Regions from separate parts of the Paenibacillus sp. 11B genome, predicted to be linked through region 1. Evidence: riboswitches for the same ligand, from Rfam matches in the RefSeq annotation. Region 1 holds a riboswitch; each other region holds the start of a gene.

Region 1 (2,202 bases):
CGGAAAAATTGGACGCGACTTATCTCAACATTTATCAGAGGCATTTCACCTGCGACTTACGGATCTGAATATCGACAGACTGCATACGTATTCTGGGACAGGCCATGAGATCATGGCACTGGATGTGACGGATGCCAAAGCTTGTCAGCAAGCTTGTGAAGGTATGGAAGTGGTTGTACATCTGGCGGGAGCCCCCTCCCCGTATGCCGGCTTCTATGAATCCTTATTGGACATCAATATCAAAGGTACATTTAATGTATTCCGTGCGGCCAAGGATCAAGGCGTACGAAGAGTCATCCTGGCAAGCAGTGCACAGACGATCGAAGGGTATCCCATTGATGCCCAGATCTATCCGGACATGCCAACACGCCCACGGAATTTGTACGGGGTTAGTAAATGTTTTGGTGAATCGCTCGCCTCCTATTTTGCTTATACCGAGGGGTTACAAAGTGTTGCAATACGTATTGGGGCATATGATGATTTCCAACCGGATGGGCCGCCGCTGGAGGCTCGTGATATGAGCGCGTATATTAGTCCGGCTGACTTGTGTGATCTGGTGTTCAAATCGATTATAGCTACAGATCTGGAGCCCTTTACCATACTGCATGGGATCTCGAATAATCGGTTTAAACGCTTGAATCTGGAAACCACGCAGAAACAGGTGGGGTATGACCCGAAATCCGATGCTTTTGCACTCAGCCAGATTTCCTTATATGATTCGCCACGATTCGTCCCTCCATCCAGTTCCTGACTGGACATGCAACGGCCTCTGGCCTATAATTACACCTAGTAATGCCCGTAACTTCATAGTTTCCCAGGGGAGTCGGAATAGGCCGGCTGAGAGTGTATCCCACCAAGATACTGACCCTTAGACCTGATCTGGATCATGCCAGCGTAGGAATCGGAGTATATCGAATTGGCCCAGCCCAGCCTCTTTGCTGAGTGCCACATCTCTAACGCCTGCACGCGTCCCGGATTAACGGGGCGCTTTTTTAATGTTCTTTTTATAGCCAGAGAGCTAAAAAAAGTGACGTCATCCGGATCATAGCTGGTATAAATCTGTCGATTTATGCAAGAAGCTTGGATATGAAGCCAAGGAGCACCCCGCGCCACTGGCCGGACAATATGAAGGAGAGAAATGAAGATGAGATGGCGTAAAATGATGGGATTGCTGCTCTTGTGTGTGCTGCTGGTAACTGTGGCCGCATGCGGCAGCAAAGAAGCTGCACCTTCAGGAGAGAACAGCGGAAGCAACACCGAAAACAGCAGTGAGGGTGACAATGCAGCCCTCAAGGATATTAAAGTGGTACTGGACTGGACACCAAATACGAATCATACCGGCCTGTATGCGGCCGTAGATCAAGGTTTTTATAAAACTGAAGGCTTAAATGTGGAGATTGTTCAGCCAGGTACCGGAGGCGCGGATACCATGGTTGCTTCGAACGAAGTGCCTTTTGGCGTAAGTTATCAGGAGAGTGTGACCCAGGCCCGCACACAGGGCGTACCGCTCGTGTCCATCGCTGCAGTTATTCAGCATAATACATCCGGATTTGCTGCTCCGGTAGATCGGAACATCAAGTCTCCCAAAGATTTCGAAGGCAAAACCTATGGTGGCTGGGGCTCCCCGGTAGAAGAAGCCGTAATGCAGTCCATTATGGAAGGCGAAGGTGCGGATGTATCCAAAGTGAAAAATATTAACATGGGCGATGCAGACTTTTTCACAGCTGTGAAACGCGATATCGATTTTGCCTGGATTTTCTACGCGTGGACGGGCATTGAAGCCGAACTTCGCGGCGAGCCGATCGACATGCTGTATGTGAAGGATTATTCCGAAGCCCTGGATTACTACACACCTGTGCTTGTGACGAATGAACAGACGATTCAGAATGATCCCGAGCTGGTTAAAGCGTTCTTGAAAGCGACTTCCGAAGGATATCAATACGCGATTGAACATCCCGAAGAAGCTGCCAACATTCTGATCAAGGCCGTACCGGATCTGGACAAGGATCTTGTACTCGCGAGCCAGAAATGGCTGAGTCCAAAATATCAGGATGACGCACCACGCTGGGGTGAGCAGAAGCAGGAAGTATGGCAGAACTACACGGATTGGATGTTTAGCAAAAAACTGCTCGATGAGCAGGTAGATGTGTCCAAAGCGTATACAAACGAGTTCTTACCCCAATAAAAATTGTTTAAGTTTAA
Region 2 (2,202 bases), on a different contig from region 1:
TTGAGATTGGATATTCGTATGCATTACTGCCCAAAATGACGATGACGATTGAGCGTGGCGAGAAAATTGCCATTGTTGGATGTAACGGTGTAGGTAAATCAACACTGCTCAAGACCATTTTGGGGAAAATTCCACCCCTCAGTGGTAAGACTTTCTTGGGTGATTATCTGGAAACCGCTTATTTCGAACAGGAAGTACGTGCAGGTAATATTACCCCGATCGAAGATGTTTGGAATGAATTCTCTCATCTGACACAGAATGAAGTCCGGGGCCATCTTGCACGTTGTGGATTGAAAAATGAGCATATCACCCGTCCGCTTAACGCGCTTAGTGGTGGAGAGCAAGCGAAGGTTCGTTTGTGTAAGCTTCTGATGCGTGAAAGCAACTGGATTTTGTTCGATGAGCCTACGAACCATTTGGATGTGACGGCCAAAGCAGAGCTGAAACGTGCCCTGCAAGAATTCAAGGGTACCGTGCTGCTTGTATCCCATGAACCTGAATTTTATGAAGGCTGGGTAACCAAAACGTGGGATGTTGAGGCGTGGTCCGAGAAACAATAGTTACTTCATACCAGACGAGCTATTTCGATAACTAGATTGTCTTCAGCAATGGATAAAGAACGTAATAAATGGAAAATGTACGGTGACAAAAAAAGATGTCTATGGTAACATAGGCTACAGCTTCATATGAACACTAGGGGGGCCGCACGATGCGGCTGAGATGGAAGAATGCGATTCCGGACCCTTTGCACCTGATCTGGATCATACCAGCGTAGGGAAGTGGCGCGTTTCAGCTAATGACAAAGGGCGTTATCGTTGACTTTGCGATATTGCCTGCAAGATGAATCATGCGGTTTCTAGGTATACTACGTTGCGACTATGGATGGTTTTTATAGTTGGTTATACGTTATGTATAGAGTAATTGCATGCGACAGTCATTCAGTTGATCATGAATTTTAAATTCGTGGCCACTCCTCTACGGGAGTGGCTTTTTTTGTTGTTTTATACCAGCTTAAAGCACGCAAGAGGAGGGCGAACAGGACGGCAATCTTCCATGAACATGTAGGAGCACAATCATTTGAACTGCATGTCATTTCGCTAGGTAAGGGAGACATGTACTCTTTTCTAGATACGGCTAAGAAAGTATGGCGATGGATCGATTATATCCACATTCGGGAAAAAAAGCTGACCCTAGAGCAGCAGATGTATTGGGCGCAAAGTCTAAAAACACAAGGTGTTCCATCTAAACGAATCGTTATGAACGGCTTAGATCAGCTGGCTCAACATGCGTGGTTGGGTGGTGTGCATTGGGGTCAAGCAGCTATTGAAGGCTATGATCTGGCTGAGTTAAATCGACTGAACCGGCTTCGTGTAGGCGTGTCAGTTCATTCTCTGAAAGAAGCAAAAGTTGCAGAAGAACGTGGAGCCGATTATCTCTTTTACGGGCATGTATACGAATCCGATAGTAAACCGAATTGCGAACCTAGAGGTCTTATTGCGTTGGCTGAAGTATGCTCCAATGTTTCGATTCCAGTGATTGCGATTGGCGGGATTAGACCGGAGAATATCAGGGCTATTCGTACTGCGGGTGCCAAAGGTGCTGCGGTAATCTCAACCATTTGGATGAACAGCAAGCCGGAGCTGGCTGCCGCTTCATTGCGGCAGGCAATCAGGGATTCAGAGAACGCCGAACCAAGGAGATGAGAACATGAGAGAGGAAGCAAGAAGCCAGAGCAGGAATCGTTCGGGTTATCATCCAGGAACAGTATTCAGGAGTAAAGGTGGAACAGAGATTCGAGGCAAGCTTCATGCGGAAACGATTATTGTTGGTGGAGGAGTTATTGGTAGTGCCATTGCATGTGAACTCGCCACCCGCGGTCACGACGTTCTTCTGGTTGAGCGTGCAAGAATAGGCGGGGGAACTTCCTGTGCAGCTGCCGGGATGCTTGCTGCGGACAGTGAGGAATTCACTCATGCTGTGATGGCGAAGCTTGCGCGGCAGAGCAGAGCATTACTTCACGAGCAGAAGGAGCGAATCCATTCACTTAGCGGAGTGGAAATGGGTTTGCAACAGCATGGATTTATTACTCCTTTTCGTTCATACAGTGAGGTCAGCAGCTACAAGAATAAACGATCGTCTTCCTTTTCTACAGAACATATTTGGTGGGATCGAGTGGCTGTCCAACAAGAAGCATCATGGTTA
Region 3 (2,202 bases), on a different contig from region 1:
GACAACCTCCATCAAGGTAGCAGGTAAATGTGTAGCCAACAGGAGTCGGCGATGCTCATATAGCGAACTGGCAATTGCCGTAGGGGCTGGAATGATGAAGGAGGGCACCCATCCCATATTCACAATCCACTCCCAGATGACGAGCAGTAACAGCATGAGCAAGAGAAACAGACCATAACGGGCAAGCCAACGCTTTACACTATCCTTCATGCTGCATCTCCAGTTACCGTTTCGCATGCAATTGTTCCTCCAGTAGTCGTCTCATCTGAACGAGAGCCGGTTCATAGATCATGTCTGAATGTCTTGGACGCGGCAAAGGTACCGTTATATCCTGCAGCTGTTGGCTTTGTCCCCCTGGAGTTAACAGGATAATTCGATCACTGAGCAGCAAGGCTTCTTCAATATCATGCGTGATGAACAACACGGTTTTGCCCAAACTTCCCCAGAGTTCTAGCAGCCAGCGATGCATCTCCCGTTTGGTCAGGGCATCGAGTGCACCGAATGGTTCATCCAGCAGCATCAGCTGGCCGCCTGTAAGCAGGGTGCGCAGCATTGCGACTCGCTGCCGCATGCCGCCGGACAGTTCGTACGGATACGCATGCGCGTAGCCGGATAAGCCAAATCTGTCGAGGCCAGCCAGGATGTCCGCCTGCGTCTTTGCCTTGTCCTGCCGCCCTGAAGCAAGTTCGGAGGGGAGCATGCAATTCTCCATGACGGTTCGCCAAGATAACAGGAGGTCCTTTTGCGGCATGTAGGCCACGCGTCCAAGCCGCTCTCCTTCGCGAACCCACGGAATTTCGATGGTTCCGTGGGTTGGCTCAAGCAAGCCTGCCAGCAGCTTGAAGAGAGTGCTTTTACCGGAGCCGCTGGAACCGATGAGGGAGACGAATTCGCCTTCCGCTACACGCATCGACACATTGGAGAGCACGGGGGAATCCCTTTTTTTCGGGAAAGCAAAGCTCATGTTGTGAATGGTTATGTCGTTATCCATCTCGTCCCGTTCCCCCTTCTGATTCAAACTTCAAACTGCGGGATCTTTAATTACACCTTCTGATCTGCCGCAGAACGCGAAAAAGACCCACCCATTTCCAGAGAAATGAGTGGGTCTATACGTTCAATTCATATTAAATTTCATCATTAACATGAAAAAATCCGCTTACGGATAGGCCGCTCCACTTCCCTCCGCTGGTATAATCCAGATCAGGTTCAAAGGGTCCGAATCGTTCGATTCGTCTCAGCCGCAAGGCTCCCCTAGTGCAATGTTCAAGATATGCAGTTGTGTGTTCAGCATATATCACATGCAAGTGGAATGTAAAGAGGGCGTCCTAAAAGAAGTGCGAGGAATGTGAGTTAGGAAAGTAACCCAAGATTCTAACCGTTTGAATGAACAGCGAATTAAGCTCTTCGATCAGAAGGGCAACTGCTCAGATGTACAAGTAAGAAGACGCCCGGGAAGGGAGGAAAAGAAAATTAACATGCGGGTCGATTTACCTTGGCTCTCTAACCCGATATAATAGTGGTGGCACATATGGGCCGGATCATAAATGAGGGTGGGACTGTTCTCCCTCCTGAGCAGAATGGGGACCCCGAGTTGAAAACGTTCAAGAAAGTATATATTGAGATCACAAGTATATGTAATCTGGCATGCAGCTTCTGCCCGCAGACCAAACGTGCCAAAAATTTCATTGACCCTGAAGTCTTCAACAATATATTGGATCAGATCAAACCCCATACCAAGCATATTTATTTACATGTCAAAGGTGAGCCGCTGCTTCATCCCAAAATTGATTTGTTACTCGATTCCGCGCATGAGAAGGGGTTCAAGGTTAACATTACGACGAATGGTACACTGCTGCCCAAGACCCAACACAAGTTGCTCGGCAAACCGGCGCTGCGTCAGATGAACTTTTCTTTGCACAGCTTTGATGGACACGAAGGTTCGACAGATCGTGAGGGCTATCTGGGCAATGTGTTGTCTTTTGTCCGGGAAGCAGTGAAGCACAATGTTATTATTTCTTTCCGTCTCTGGAATCTGACACAGGATAACTTCACAAATGCCCAGATGAACCGTAACCGGGAGACGCTGGAGGTTCTTGAACGGGAGTTTAATCTGGATTTCCGCATTGAGGAAAAGGTGGTGCCAGGCAGCGGTGTGAAAATTGCGCATAATGTGTACCTCAATCAGGATCACGAATTCCAATG
Region 4 (2,202 bases), on a different contig from region 1:
GTATTTATCGATCCCAAAGTATATTTGGCACAGATGAAAGACATTCTGGAATATGGCTACGCAACAAGTTATGAGGAACGTGAACCGGGAGCTGCGGCAGTATCTGTCCCCATCCTGGATCGGAAAGGCAACATCGCTGCTGCCTTGTCGGTATCCGGGCCTGTTAGTCGCCTTTCCCAGGAGACGTTGCATGAATACGCACCTGTGCTGAAGGAGGCTGCTACACAGATGGGACTCATGTTATCCTGATTTTATTTTCTGAATATAAAGGTTGTTTTTATGATTCGGTTGCGCTACTCTGTAATGGACGGCCTAACGGGGCCAGCATAATTGAATATGCATTTGCGGCTTAAATGCTGCAACTTGTTAACGTTACTGGGGGAGTCCGAATTGTCCGGACTGAGACGGAATCGCATGAGATTCCGGACCCTTTGCACCTGATCTGGATCATACCAGCGTAGGGAAGTAATCGGCGATACGACCACGAACACCACATGATGTGACCTATGGATGGGCTCCGCTATGGAGCCTTTATAAGGTGCGTTATTGGTGATGGACATAAGCCGGTTCCCTTGGGAACCGGCTTTTTTTATATAGTAAACAGGCGGAAGAAGCTGCCAGAACTGCTTTTGGGCAAAGTACCGGGGAGCATCTGCCAAGCTTCTGGGATAGAGTTCATTTGCATTCACTGCCTACGTATTACTAAATGTGATGTCCCTGCTTTCTGTCGTATGGTCGCTCTTTCTTTATCTATGTTGTGGATGATTCGGGACAAGTGCGCAAGCATTTTAATCCAGACGATCACCAATGAGGAGGAGACAAGAGCGATGAGTAAAGGGAACAGAACGATGGGACAGGACGAGCAGGATCAGCAGTTGGCAAAAGAAAAAGGGGCGACCGGACGGGTTCAGCCCTTCCCGGGCAGCCGCAAAGTTTACATTTATGGCTCTCGACCGGACATTGCTGTACCGGAGCGTGAAATTGCCCTTCATGACACGAATACTCCCCAAGGAGTGGAGCATAACGAACCGCTGCGTGTCTATGATACGAGCGGGCCGATGACCGATCCCGGATTTCATGCCGATATCCGCGCAGGTCTGCCAGCGCTGCGTACGCGATGGATTACGGAGCGTGAAGATGTTGAAGCTTACCGGGGACGGACGGTAAAGCCGGAAGATAACGGTCTGAAGCCAGGATGGAAGCGAGCTGGAGCCGAGGAGTATCCAGGGTTGCGTGGTCAACCCTTGCGAGGAATAGCTGGGCGCAGCGTGACCCAGATGCATTATGCACGACAGGGAATCATCACGCCGGAGATGGAGTTCGCAGCCATTCGTGAAGGCGTGGAGCCGGAGTTTGTTCGACAGGAGCTGGCGAGTGGCAGGGCGATCCTTCCGTCGAACATCAATCACCCGGAGAGTGAGCCGATGCTGATCGGGCGTCATTTTCATGTGAAGATTAATGCGAACATCGGAAACTCTGCCGTATCGTCCTCTATCGAGGAAGAGGTGGAGAAGATGACTTGGGCGGTACGCTGGGGGTCAGATACGGTGATGGATCTTTCCACAGGCAAGGACATTCATACGACTCGGGAATGGATCATCCGCAATTCTCCGGTACCGATCGGAACGGTGCCGCTCTATCAGGCGCTGGAGAAGGTCAATGGTGAAGCCGAAGCACTGACCTGGGAGTTGTATCGTGACACGCTCATTGAGCAGGCAGAGCAGGGCGTGGATTACTTTACGATCCATGCAGGCGTGCTGCTGCGTTATATCCCGATGACCGCCAAGCGCATGACAGGCATTGTGTCACGGGGCGGGTCCATCATGGCAGCATGGTGCCTTGCGCATCATCAGGAGAATTTTCTGTATACCCATTTTGAAGAAATCTGCGAGATTATGAAAAGGTATGACGTGGCGTTCTCTCTTGGAGACGGGCTGCGCCCAGGAAGCATCTACGATGCTAATGACGAAGCCCAGATGGCGGAACTGGCTACGCTTGGTGAACTGACACAAATCGCCTGGAAGCATGATGTGCAGGTGATGATCGAAGGTCCGGGACATGTGCCGATGCACAAGATCAAGGAGAATGTCGATCTGCAAATGGAGATTTGCAAGGAAGCGCCGTTCTATACTTTGGGACCGCTGACGACCGATATTGCACCGGGATATGACCATATTACCTCGGCGATTGGGGCAGCGATGA

What was found. A riboswitch is a leader RNA that binds a small molecule or an ion and turns the genes downstream of it on or off. The one in region 1 is predicted to bind thiamine pyrophosphate.
Region 2: linked by a shared signal. The riboswitch ahead of Q0V21_RS01975 (thiamine phosphate synthase) and the one ahead of Q0V21_RS29750 (ABC transporter substrate-binding protein) in region 1 are both predicted to bind thiamine pyrophosphate.
Region 3: linked by a shared signal. The riboswitch ahead of Q0V21_RS23195 (ABC transporter ATP-binding protein) and the one ahead of Q0V21_RS29750 (ABC transporter substrate-binding protein) in region 1 are both predicted to bind thiamine pyrophosphate.
Region 4: linked by a shared signal. The riboswitch ahead of thiC (phosphomethylpyrimidine synthase ThiC) and the one ahead of Q0V21_RS29750 (ABC transporter substrate-binding protein) in region 1 are both predicted to bind thiamine pyrophosphate.

Annotation. Positions count from the first base shown of each region.
Region 1 is NZ_JAUKNS010000009.1:172,074-174,275, forward strand. Features, by position in the region: gene Q0V21_RS29745 (NAD-dependent epimerase/dehydratase family protein) at 1-751, shown strand, start outside; TPP riboswitch at 807-919, shown strand; gene Q0V21_RS29750 (ABC transporter substrate-binding protein) at 1,145-2,185, shown strand.
Region 2 is NZ_JAUKNS010000001.1:446,728-448,929, reverse strand. Features, by position in the region: gene Q0V21_RS01980 (ABC-F family ATP-binding cassette domain-containing protein) at 1-560, shown strand, start outside; TPP riboswitch at 686-795, shown strand; gene Q0V21_RS01975 (thiamine phosphate synthase) at 1,113-1,703, shown strand; gene thiO (glycine oxidase ThiO) at 1,708-2,202, shown strand, end outside.
Region 3 is NZ_JAUKNS010000005.1:243,025-245,226, reverse strand. Features, by position in the region: gene Q0V21_RS23200 (ABC transporter permease) at 1-210, opposite strand, end outside; gene Q0V21_RS23195 (ABC transporter ATP-binding protein) at 224-991, opposite strand; TPP riboswitch at 1,161-1,263, opposite strand; gene Q0V21_RS23190 (radical SAM/SPASM domain-containing protein) at 1,592-2,202, shown strand, end outside.
Region 4 is NZ_JAUKNS010000011.1:8,087-10,288, reverse strand. Features, by position in the region: gene Q0V21_RS31355 (IclR family transcriptional regulator) at 1-249, shown strand, start outside; TPP riboswitch at 368-481, shown strand; gene thiC (phosphomethylpyrimidine synthase ThiC) at 849-2,202, shown strand, end outside.